Regions from separate parts of the Lysinibacillus sp. FSL H8-0500 genome, predicted to be linked through region 3. Evidence: riboswitches for the same ligand, from Rfam matches in the RefSeq annotation. Region 3 holds a riboswitch; each other region holds the start of a gene.
What was found. Region 3 has a riboswitch for S-adenosylmethionine ahead of MHB44_RS09035 (YezD family protein). Riboswitches for the same ligand answer to the same signal wherever they lie in the genome.

Region 1 (3,201 bases), 380 kb from region 3:
TGCTTGCATTTGATGCGCTTATTTTGAACGAAGATCGTCATACAAATAATATTTTATTTCTCTATGATCCTACCAGAAAATCATGGCGACTTGCACCAATTTTTGATAATGGACTTAGTTTTTTATCGGATGAAAAAGACTATCCGCTAGGTAAGCCATTGAGCATTTTAAAAAGAAAAGTGAAAGCAAAACCATTTAATTCTAACTTCTCAAAACAGCTCGCCCTATATAGGGGACCTGCATTTATTAATAAGGCAAAGCTACTGCAATTACTTGAAACAACGGTTATTGATTTTGGACGAGCAAAGCAAGTGTTACTTTCGCAATTAAATGACCCTAGTTTTGCCCATCTTTTCTATGAAGGAAGTGATTGTGATGATTGATTATTTGAAGTTTGATGTGATGTGGATGGATGATATTATTGCACGAGTGGATTTAAAGCCTATGAATGGTGGAACACCGTATGTTATAAATTATATTGATGATTTTAATAAGCAGTTTTCACCGAATATGGAGGGGCATATTACAATCGAGGAGCTTGAGAAATGGTTGAAATGGCGCACTTTCCCTCCTACTCGTGCTAATGCGGATGAATTGTTGGAAAGTCTTGGTATGCAGGCATTTAATCGCTGGGGCATTGTGCGAAAAACGCATGGGGTGATGGCGGATGATGAAATTTGGTTGCGATTTGATGGAGAAACATTGACACATAGGGATGTTTGTTTGCGAAAAAACCTTTATTATCCTGAAGAAGCTTAATGCATAGCAACGACAGGAAATTGATGATGGATATCACGATGAAATTGTTGTTGCGGAAAATAGGCTTGATAAAATTGTAGCAGAAATTTCTTCAGTAGACTTAAACCTTTTCGTATGTTATACAACAAGATTATAAAAGTTGACAAAAGAAGTAGGGTGTTTTTCAACAGAGGAATGCTAAACCCTATTGTCAAATATTTTAAATAGTGCTACAATTCGATGTAGTTAAATAAACCTTATCAAGAGAAAGCAGAGGGATTTGGCCCGATGACGCTTCAGCAACCTCTAACAATGGTTAGAAAGGTGCTAATTCCAGCAAAGGATTTTTCCTTTGAGAGATAAGAGTGGACGTGAAAAAATCCTTCTCATTCTATCTCGTATGGAATGAGAGGGATTTTTTAATTGTAAGCAATAACAGAGAGGGGAATGCAAGATGCCAATTAATATTCCGAAAAATTTACCAGCTGGAGAACATTTACGTGAGGAAAAAATCTTCGTGATGGAAGAGGATCGCGCAAGAACACAGCAAATTCGTCCGTTAAGTATATTAATTTTAAATTTAATGCCTGAAAAAGAAAAAACAGAATTGCAATTGCTACGCTTATTAGGAAATACGCCGTTACAGGTTAATATTACCTTTTTAAATACGGCGACACATAAATCAAAAAATGTGAGTAAATCACATTTACAGCTATTTTACACAACATTCTCGCAAATTCGTCATCGTCGCTATGATGGCATGATTATTACAGGAGCGCCCGTCGAGAAAATGGAATTTGAGGACGTGAACTATTGGCAAGAAATAAAGGAAATTATGGATTGGTCCAAAACCAATGTGACATCTGTTCTTCATATTTGTTGGGGGGCACAGGCAGCACTCTATCATCATTATGGTATTGGTAAGTTTGAGCTTCCTGCTAAATGCTCAGGGGTTTATTCCCATGTTATTACCGATTTAACGGTTGATTTAGTGCGTGGTTTTAGCGATTTATTTACAGCGCCGCATTCACGCCATACTTCTGTCTCCATTGATGAGGTACGTAATCACCCTGATTTACGTTTATTGTCCTATTCAGAGGATGCAGGAGTCTTTATTGTACAATCGAAGGATAATAAAAATATTATGATTACAGGTCACTTAGAGTATGATGCGACAACATTGGCGGATGAATATCATCGCGATATGGAGAAGGGGCTTGCTACGGCAGTGCCTGTTAATTATTTTCCAAATGATGACCCAACACAAGCTCCCATCAATACATGGCGTGCCCATACGCATTTATTATTTTCAAACTGGTTGAACTACTATGTTTATCAAGAAACACCATATGAATGGGATTTGGTGGAAGAGCTTGAATATCATATTTAGTTTATCAATAAAGTCTAATTTCTTCTCGCTATGCAGAGGAAATTAGACTTCTTCCTTCTTTTGTGGCTTAGGCTTTCGAATAATAGCCACCACTAGCAATAGAATAGGCAGTAAAATCATTAGGATAAATGATAAAATAGGCCAAATTTCATTATTGTAGTTATTGGAATGAATAATATTTGGATGCACAATTTGCGATAGTCCAAGTATCATTAAGCCCATTGGCACAACAAGGGGTCGATAATCCTTGATATTTAGCATCTGGGCAAGTCCTACAACACTTGCATAGAAGTACATAAATGTTCGAATATACAGAGTCGTAATCCACATAAACGCCATTATCACTTCAATGCGCTGCAAAAAATTACCGATTGATATTCTTTGTGCAAGCGCATAGCTAGGAAATGTTCGAGCAGCAGTGTTATCGGGTCCTAAGACAAGTATGCAGAGTGTTACCATTGTTGTAAGAACAACCCCACCAATAATAGTGCCTCTATAAAAGCCTTTTTGTGCAGAATGCTGTACATTGACCGTTATTGGATAAAGCATTAATAGCACCACTAATGGAAATGAAAAGATACTTAAAAAGCGTGCAATACTATAGAGCATCGATGTTTTCGTAGCCTCCAACATCGGCTGTATATTGTCAAACGTAATTTGTGGTGCAATACAAATCACGAAAAAAATAAAAATCAAGAAAAATAGCGGAAAGAGAATTTCAGCAGAACGTGCAAAGGTTTCAATACCTAAGTAGGCTGCATACATAATAATAATGCTAAAAAGCAGAGCAAAGGCCATCGTAGGTGTTTCTGGCATAATCTCTGTTTGCATAAAAATACCAATAAAATATAATAATTCGCCTGTTGAAAGAATGGTTGTGATTAAAAAGCACATCGTTGTGAGAGTGCCAAAAAAGCGTCCTAAAATTTTCTTATTTACCTCAACAAATGTCAGGGTAGGAGTTTGCTTAGCTAGGGTTAGCAATAATTTTACAATGAATAAACTGAGTATGACACCAATACTTGCCGCAATCCACGCATCCTGCTTGGCCATATTCGTAATGCTGGCAGGGA
Region 2 (3,201 bases), 2.3 Mb from region 3:
AAACAGGGCAAACCTTAAACAACGAATTTGAGGTATATAAAGAAAAAATTTCTAATAGTAGTATAGAAGAAACAGAGCCTGTTGGCGTAATAGTGGCTGGTGAGGACGAAGAAATCAGAAGGTTAACAAAAAAATTCAGTTTATTAAAATAAATTATCTTAAAGGGCGAAACTGTATCCTATAAGATAGACACTTAAAAAAATATCTTATAGGATGCTTTTATTGATAATGAGGAAAAAGCTGGTGGACAGATCACACCAAACGCTTCTTCCAGCTCTGGAATACTTACCTCGTCATGTGAAAGGACATCTATTTCTAAACAGAACCAATATCTGTTACCATTATTTCAGCCAGCTCTCCTCCTTTGAAAATAACACCTAAAACTCTTGTCATACATAAGATAAGATATCAGTTATAGGATAGGAGGAATTACATTGTATTACAATCCTTATCCATATTTTATTCATCCCTACCAGTATCCACCCCAGCAGCTTGCCATTAGACCTTTGGCAATGCCAACCAATAATGGCCCCTTTCCACCCATCGATACACATAAATTCAAAGCCTCAGCTACACGGATCAAGACGATGATACGGCAAGCACAATTACTAACGGATAAAATTGATAGCTCCCAGCAATTTGCCCATGATTTAATGAATGCAGCGCAGCTTTCAAACAAAACACAAGTTGAGCAATTAATTTCATCTGCTGGTATCACCATGAAATTCGAAACAAACTATACGCCAGATGGTTTCCAAATACGTCTTATTGATAGTGGCTGTTGTGGTATCACCTTGAATATGAATTGGTGAAAAACATTAACCTTGTATTCCTATTGAAGTTGTAAACAATAAAAATGTATGGTAGAGTAGTAATAATTATTATTTTTGAATATTCTTATATTTTTTCTTATCGAGAGAGACAGAGAGAGTGGCCCGATGAAGTCTCAGCAACCAGCTTAACAGTATGGTGCTAATTCCAAAGGGCAAGGTTTTGTCCTTACAGATGAGAAGACGAACTTCTATATGTTTTATACAGGAGTCCTCTTCTATATAAGGGGATTCCTTTTTATTTACTACTATCAACAGAAAGCAGGGAGCTAAATGGCAAACGAACTTTTACAAGCATTGCAATTATTAAAATCAAAACAATGGGTTGATTTAACACATACATTCGGCCCTAACTCACCACATTTTTTTATGTTTGAAGATGCAAAATTTGAAACATTATTCTCTCATGATGATGGCTTCTTTGCCCAACAATTCACGTTCCCAGGTCAATATGGTACACATATCGATCCACCCATTCATTTTGTGCGAGACAGACGTTACCTAGAAGAATTAGAGCTAAAAGAACTTGTTCTTCCTCTTATCGTCATTGATAAATCACAGGAGGCAGCGAGCAATCATGATTTTACGCTAACGGTTCAGAATATTCTCGATTTTGAAACCCAGCATGGAGAGATTGAAGCAGGTACCTTTGTAGCACTTCGTACAGATTGGAGTAAACGTTGGTCAGATAAGGAGGCCTTCAATAATACAGATGAGCTTGGACATAATCATATTCCAGGCTGGGGCTTAGAGGCCCTGCAATTTTTATTCAAGGAACGCAAAATCAGTGCGATTGGACATGAAACCTTCGATACCGATTCTGCTGCAGATTTTCGTAAAAATGGTAAGTTAAATGGTGAATATTTCGTGCTTGAGCAAGACACCTATCAGATTGAGTTAATGACTAATTTGGACAAGCTGCCTACGAAGGGCGCTATCATCTTCAATATTGTACCTAAGCCAGAAAAAGCATCGGGCTTCCCTGTGCGGTCATTTGCTATTTTACCATAATATAAAAGTCGGTATAGCGTATACCGACTTTTATTTTTGTACATTTCTTTTTTTGAATAGATAATAAGCAATGAGCATCCCCACAATAAACAATAGGATGAGATAGATACTATAATGGGATAAATAGTATCCAACAAATCGCCACTTCTCTCCAAGCGTCTTTCCTAACGATATAAATGTGAAAGTCCAGATAAATGCCCCTATATAAGCGAAAAGTGCAAACTTTTTATAGGGATAATTATTAATAGCTGCAATATAAGCCGTTAGGTGGCGGACACCTGGAATAAAATAGCCTATTACTAATAAGAGAGGGCCAATTTTGACAAACATTTTTTTAGTAAAAGCTATTTTTTGTTCAGTAATATAAACCTTAGGACCATATTTCTGCAATAATGGTAAGCCAAAGCGATAACCGATATAGTAGCTTAAGGTAATGCCTCCAACTGCACCAATCATGGCACTGATTAATGCAGGAATATGTGCAAGATTTTTTCGATAAACACTATAGCCTATATATGTCAAAAATACCTCATCTGGAAGCGGCAGTCCGACAATACCGCCAATTAGTATCACGATAATACCCAAATACCCATAATGTTCAATTAGAGATTGTATATGATGCACCATAAATCTATCCCACCTAAAAATTTTTAAACAAATGATCAATAGGTTTCATTATAATTTGAAATATCTACTACTTTAAATAATTCAAAGCTGACACAGGGTAAACTCTATACTACCTTGGTAACAAATTTTGTAGCATTTTTTTAAGTAAGCTACCGTTCCCCGTCTTCAACCCCAATCCTACCTGCTCCAGTATATCATTATTACCATCACTAAAGGCTTATTGCATCCTCTGCGTTCATATTAAAGTAATCCAGTACAACCTTAACAGCTATTGCCCTGGAAACATCCTGCTGTCATACTTCGCAATATAAGGATGTCATCGCTGTTATATATATTCAGAAATTGAGCGACATATCTTTTTCAGCCTACCTGTCCCAAATAGGCACATAAGAAACACCCCTTCATCCACAATACTTTTATTCATAATCAGAAGATAATATTTCCCACATCGCATATAGATCTATTGGGCTTTGTACACTATTCATCGACATGCGAGGTTATGCTATTGTTTCTGTACAATAGCTTGTACATTTTGAACAGTTATGGGTAACACGATCTTGACGCTTTACAAATGATCCATTTGCTGTAATAAAGGTTCCACATCCTAATTCTTTTAACTCATGACATATGGACAAAGGTCTTCCTGTAGTAGCTAGAAGTTGAAATCCTTGTTCTTATAAAATTTGCATACTTCATGCTTTCTGCTACATAGCTATCTACCTCAAAAAATCTA
Region 3 (3,201 bases):
GGTAACTGTAGTGATACATATTGCTCATCATGCTGTTCTGCTTTTGACAATTGCAATGCCTTCTGCCAAAGCTCAACGGTTGTCGGTACGTCCCTTACAACAAACAGCACCGCTTCCATTGTAATATTTTGCTGCTGATGAATTGCACCACTTGCCTGCAATTGTGCAAAACGCTCCTTATCATCCTCCGCCCATTCAATAAGAAATGGAAAGTCAATGGCAAGGTCAGGCTTACCAAAATGCAGCAGCTTCCACTCTACAACAGAGCCATCTGGTCTTGTGCGACTACAAGCATCAGGTCCATAAACATCAAAGCCTAATGCACGCAATCGTTCACCCTCTGCCTCTATATTTGTTGTGCGTAATGCAATTCGTGAAAATCCTTGGTCCTCTCCATCCCGTTTAAACGTATAATGTAGAGTGTAAGGGTTTAATGCCGCCTGCTCAAATAAATCACGATCATACACCGCAATTTGCTCAATATAGCTTAAGCCAAAATAGCTTAATGTATTATAAGTCCCCCACATTGTATGCTGACCACCGTTTACTGTATGGATATTTCGTTTGTTAAAGAAAACCTTTATATTTTCTGGTGATTCCACTTGCTGAACCAGATGATCGAAATATAAAGTCATGGTCATTCCCCTTTCTTTCCCGATTACCTTTACCTATATGTTGGATTCGTTTAAAATTTATGCAAGACAATGATAGCTATTTAACTTCATTGAAAATAATAACGAGGTGATTTGAATGACAGATCAAGTAACTGCTTTTAAATTAGCACTAGGTAATTACCCTACAGGTGTAACGGTTGTTACTACATGCCATGACACACAACCGCTTGGCTTAACCGTTAATTCCTTTGCATCTGTTTCGATTGACCCACTCCTTATTTTATGGTCACTCGATAAAAAATCTCAGCTTCATTCCTATTTTACAGCAGCGTCAACATTTGCAGTCAATATTTTAGCGAGTGATCAAGAACTTTTATGTACGCTATTTGCCAGCAAAGTGCCAGATCGTTTTGCCCAGGCAAAGTGGTCTATGTCCTCCCTTGACCTACCGATTTTACATGATACAGCAGCTATTTTACAATGTAAAACATATCAACAGGTTGATGCTGGTGACCACACTATTTTTATTGGGCAGGTGCTAGATATTACAAATTCACCAAAAGAGCCTTTATTGTATCATCGTCGCCATATTGGCGAGATTCCAAAAAGCTTTTATCGTTAATCGTTACACAAAAAAGGGCCACTTGTAAGCAAAGGACATCCTTTCTGCTTAGTTGTGGCCTATGACATCGTTCAACTGAAATCATCACTATTTTTTCTGCGGAAATCTCTGTTTTTCTAGCCTATTAATTTGCACAATTACACCATCCTGAATCGTAATATGCACTTCACCAAATTCAAGATTTTGAATAGCCTTCGCGATAGCCTCTAACTTCTTATCATCCACTTTTACCGACTGTGCCATATCATACACCCCTTCTTTTTCATGCTTCCTTTACAAAAGAGTTCAATTGATGGATAGCCCCTTTATCTTTTAGATACTATTGGCATCTATTCTATTGGTTGCCGAGGCTTCATTGGGCCAAATCCCTCCACCTCTCTCGATAAGAGCACTGCTTACTTGGAAATAATTTTATAATTGTGCTATACAATTGTCAATATAAATTATTAGAAAACCTAGTCGAATACTTTGTAATACGATATTTATCTCGATTTCTTCTAGCATTGTATGCAGACAATTACACATTTAGCGCTGCATAGCCATAAAAAAACTGTGCAGAAGTATACCTTCTACACAGTTTCTTGTTGTAAGCATGTTATCAATGCTTGCGCTGTTTGTTCTTTGCCCATCACCTTGATCGGCTGCCCCTCTGCTGGTACAATCCAATGAGGCTCATCTCCACCATATAACGATTGAGAGCTATTTGCCACCATAAACTGCGCCTGTGCTGTTTCCATACGTAATCTTGCACGCGCAAGTAAAAATGCCTCATCGTCTGTTGCCTCTAGTTTAAAGCCTACCAATGTAACATTTGGTTGCCAGTCCTTTATTTGCCCTAATAGTTTTGGTGCTTTTTTAAAATGAATAATAGGTGGCTCATCAGAAGGCATTTTTCCCGCCTCCTCCATTAAATTGCCTGATTGGTCATACACCTTATCAATGACCCAATCGGAGCCAGCAGCCGCCATAATGATAATATCCACTTGTTGTTCTTGCACAGCGTGGCGAAGTTTCTCGCCTAAATCCTCAATACCCTCAAATTTAATAGTTTGCATTTTACTATGATTGACTGGTAGCTGTGCAAAATAGCCATGCATATACAAAACATAAGCACCTGCTACAAGTGCTGCCTCTGCTAAATAGCAGCCCATTGTCCCCTTTGATAAATTCGTGTGCCCTCGTACACGATCCCATTTTTCAAGTGTTCCCCCACTTGTAATAAGTACGGTTTTACCTTGTAATGTCCCCATACACTCACCTATTTTCTACAATATATACAAATCCTATTTTAACGTAATGCAAGGATAGGCTTCAATAGCTACAGCACACTGTTTTGCTCCTTTAACCAAGCACTTAAAATTTCCGCAAATTTCTTCGTTACAGGCGAGGCATGATGCTTCATCGCAATACCAATTGTCCGATAGCCCCCTTGTTTTAATGGAATAGCCTTTAATGTTGACGGTAAATTATGAATAACAAGCTGCGGTAAAATACTAATACCAAGATGGTGGGAGATCATGGAGAGAATCCCAACCTCCTCTGATAGCTCAAAGCGAATATTTGGCTTTACATGATATTGCTCTAAAAGAACCTTCACATCATTTGTACCCTTATAAGAGGTCATAATAAAGGGCATTTCCTCCAAATCCGCAATATCAACCTCTGTTTTATCATAAAGAGGACTTTTAGCCGAAACAATGCACAACAAAGGGTCCTGCTGCAATTCCGTAAATTGATATTGTGCCGACTTTTGACCATTTAAAAATCCCGCCTCTATTTCACCACTTAGTAGCCATTGCTCGATTTCATAATAATCGCCCTCACGCAATTCTACCCGTATCCCTGGAAACTGATGATCCATAATACGAATAATTTCTGGCATCCAATTTGATGAGATACTTGAAATAACGCCAATCCGCACCTTACCTCTTGTGACACCCAAAATATGAGCAGCTTCCTGCTGCA

Region 1: it holds a riboswitch for S-adenosylmethionine, as region 3 does, so the genes downstream of both, metA (homoserine O-succinyltransferase) here and MHB44_RS09035 (YezD family protein) in region 3, are expected to answer to the same signal.
Region 2: it holds a riboswitch for S-adenosylmethionine, as region 3 does, so the genes downstream of both, MHB44_RS21595 (cyclase family protein) here and MHB44_RS09035 (YezD family protein) in region 3, are expected to answer to the same signal.

The regions. Positions count from the first base shown of each region.
Region 1 covers NZ_CP150292.1:2,302,627-2,305,827, forward strand. Annotated here, with positions in the region: gene MHB44_RS10960 (HipA domain-containing protein) at 1-383, shown strand, start outside; gene MHB44_RS10965 (hypothetical protein) at 376-759, shown strand; SAM riboswitch class I at 993-1,104, shown strand; gene metA (homoserine O-succinyltransferase) at 1,193-2,128, shown strand; gene MHB44_RS10975 (endospore germination permease) at 2,171-3,201, opposite strand, start outside.
Region 2 covers NZ_CP150292.1:4,486,300-4,489,500, forward strand. Annotated here, with positions in the region: gene MHB44_RS21585 (DUF2000 family protein) at 1-152, shown strand, start outside; gene MHB44_RS21590 (hypothetical protein) at 435-812, shown strand; SAM riboswitch class I at 907-1,012, shown strand; gene MHB44_RS21595 (cyclase family protein) at 1,104-1,841, shown strand; gene MHB44_RS21600 (DedA family protein) at 1,872-2,468, opposite strand.
Region 3 covers NZ_CP150292.1:1,918,931-1,922,131, reverse strand. Annotated here, with positions in the region: gene MHB44_RS09045 (VOC family protein) at 1-635, opposite strand, end outside; gene MHB44_RS09040 (flavin reductase family protein) at 751-1,236, shown strand; gene MHB44_RS09035 (YezD family protein) at 1,324-1,479, opposite strand; SAM riboswitch class I at 1,539-1,625, opposite strand; gene MHB44_RS09030 (phosphopantothenoylcysteine decarboxylase) at 1,806-2,486, opposite strand; gene MHB44_RS09025 (LysR family transcriptional regulator) at 2,555-3,201, opposite strand, start outside.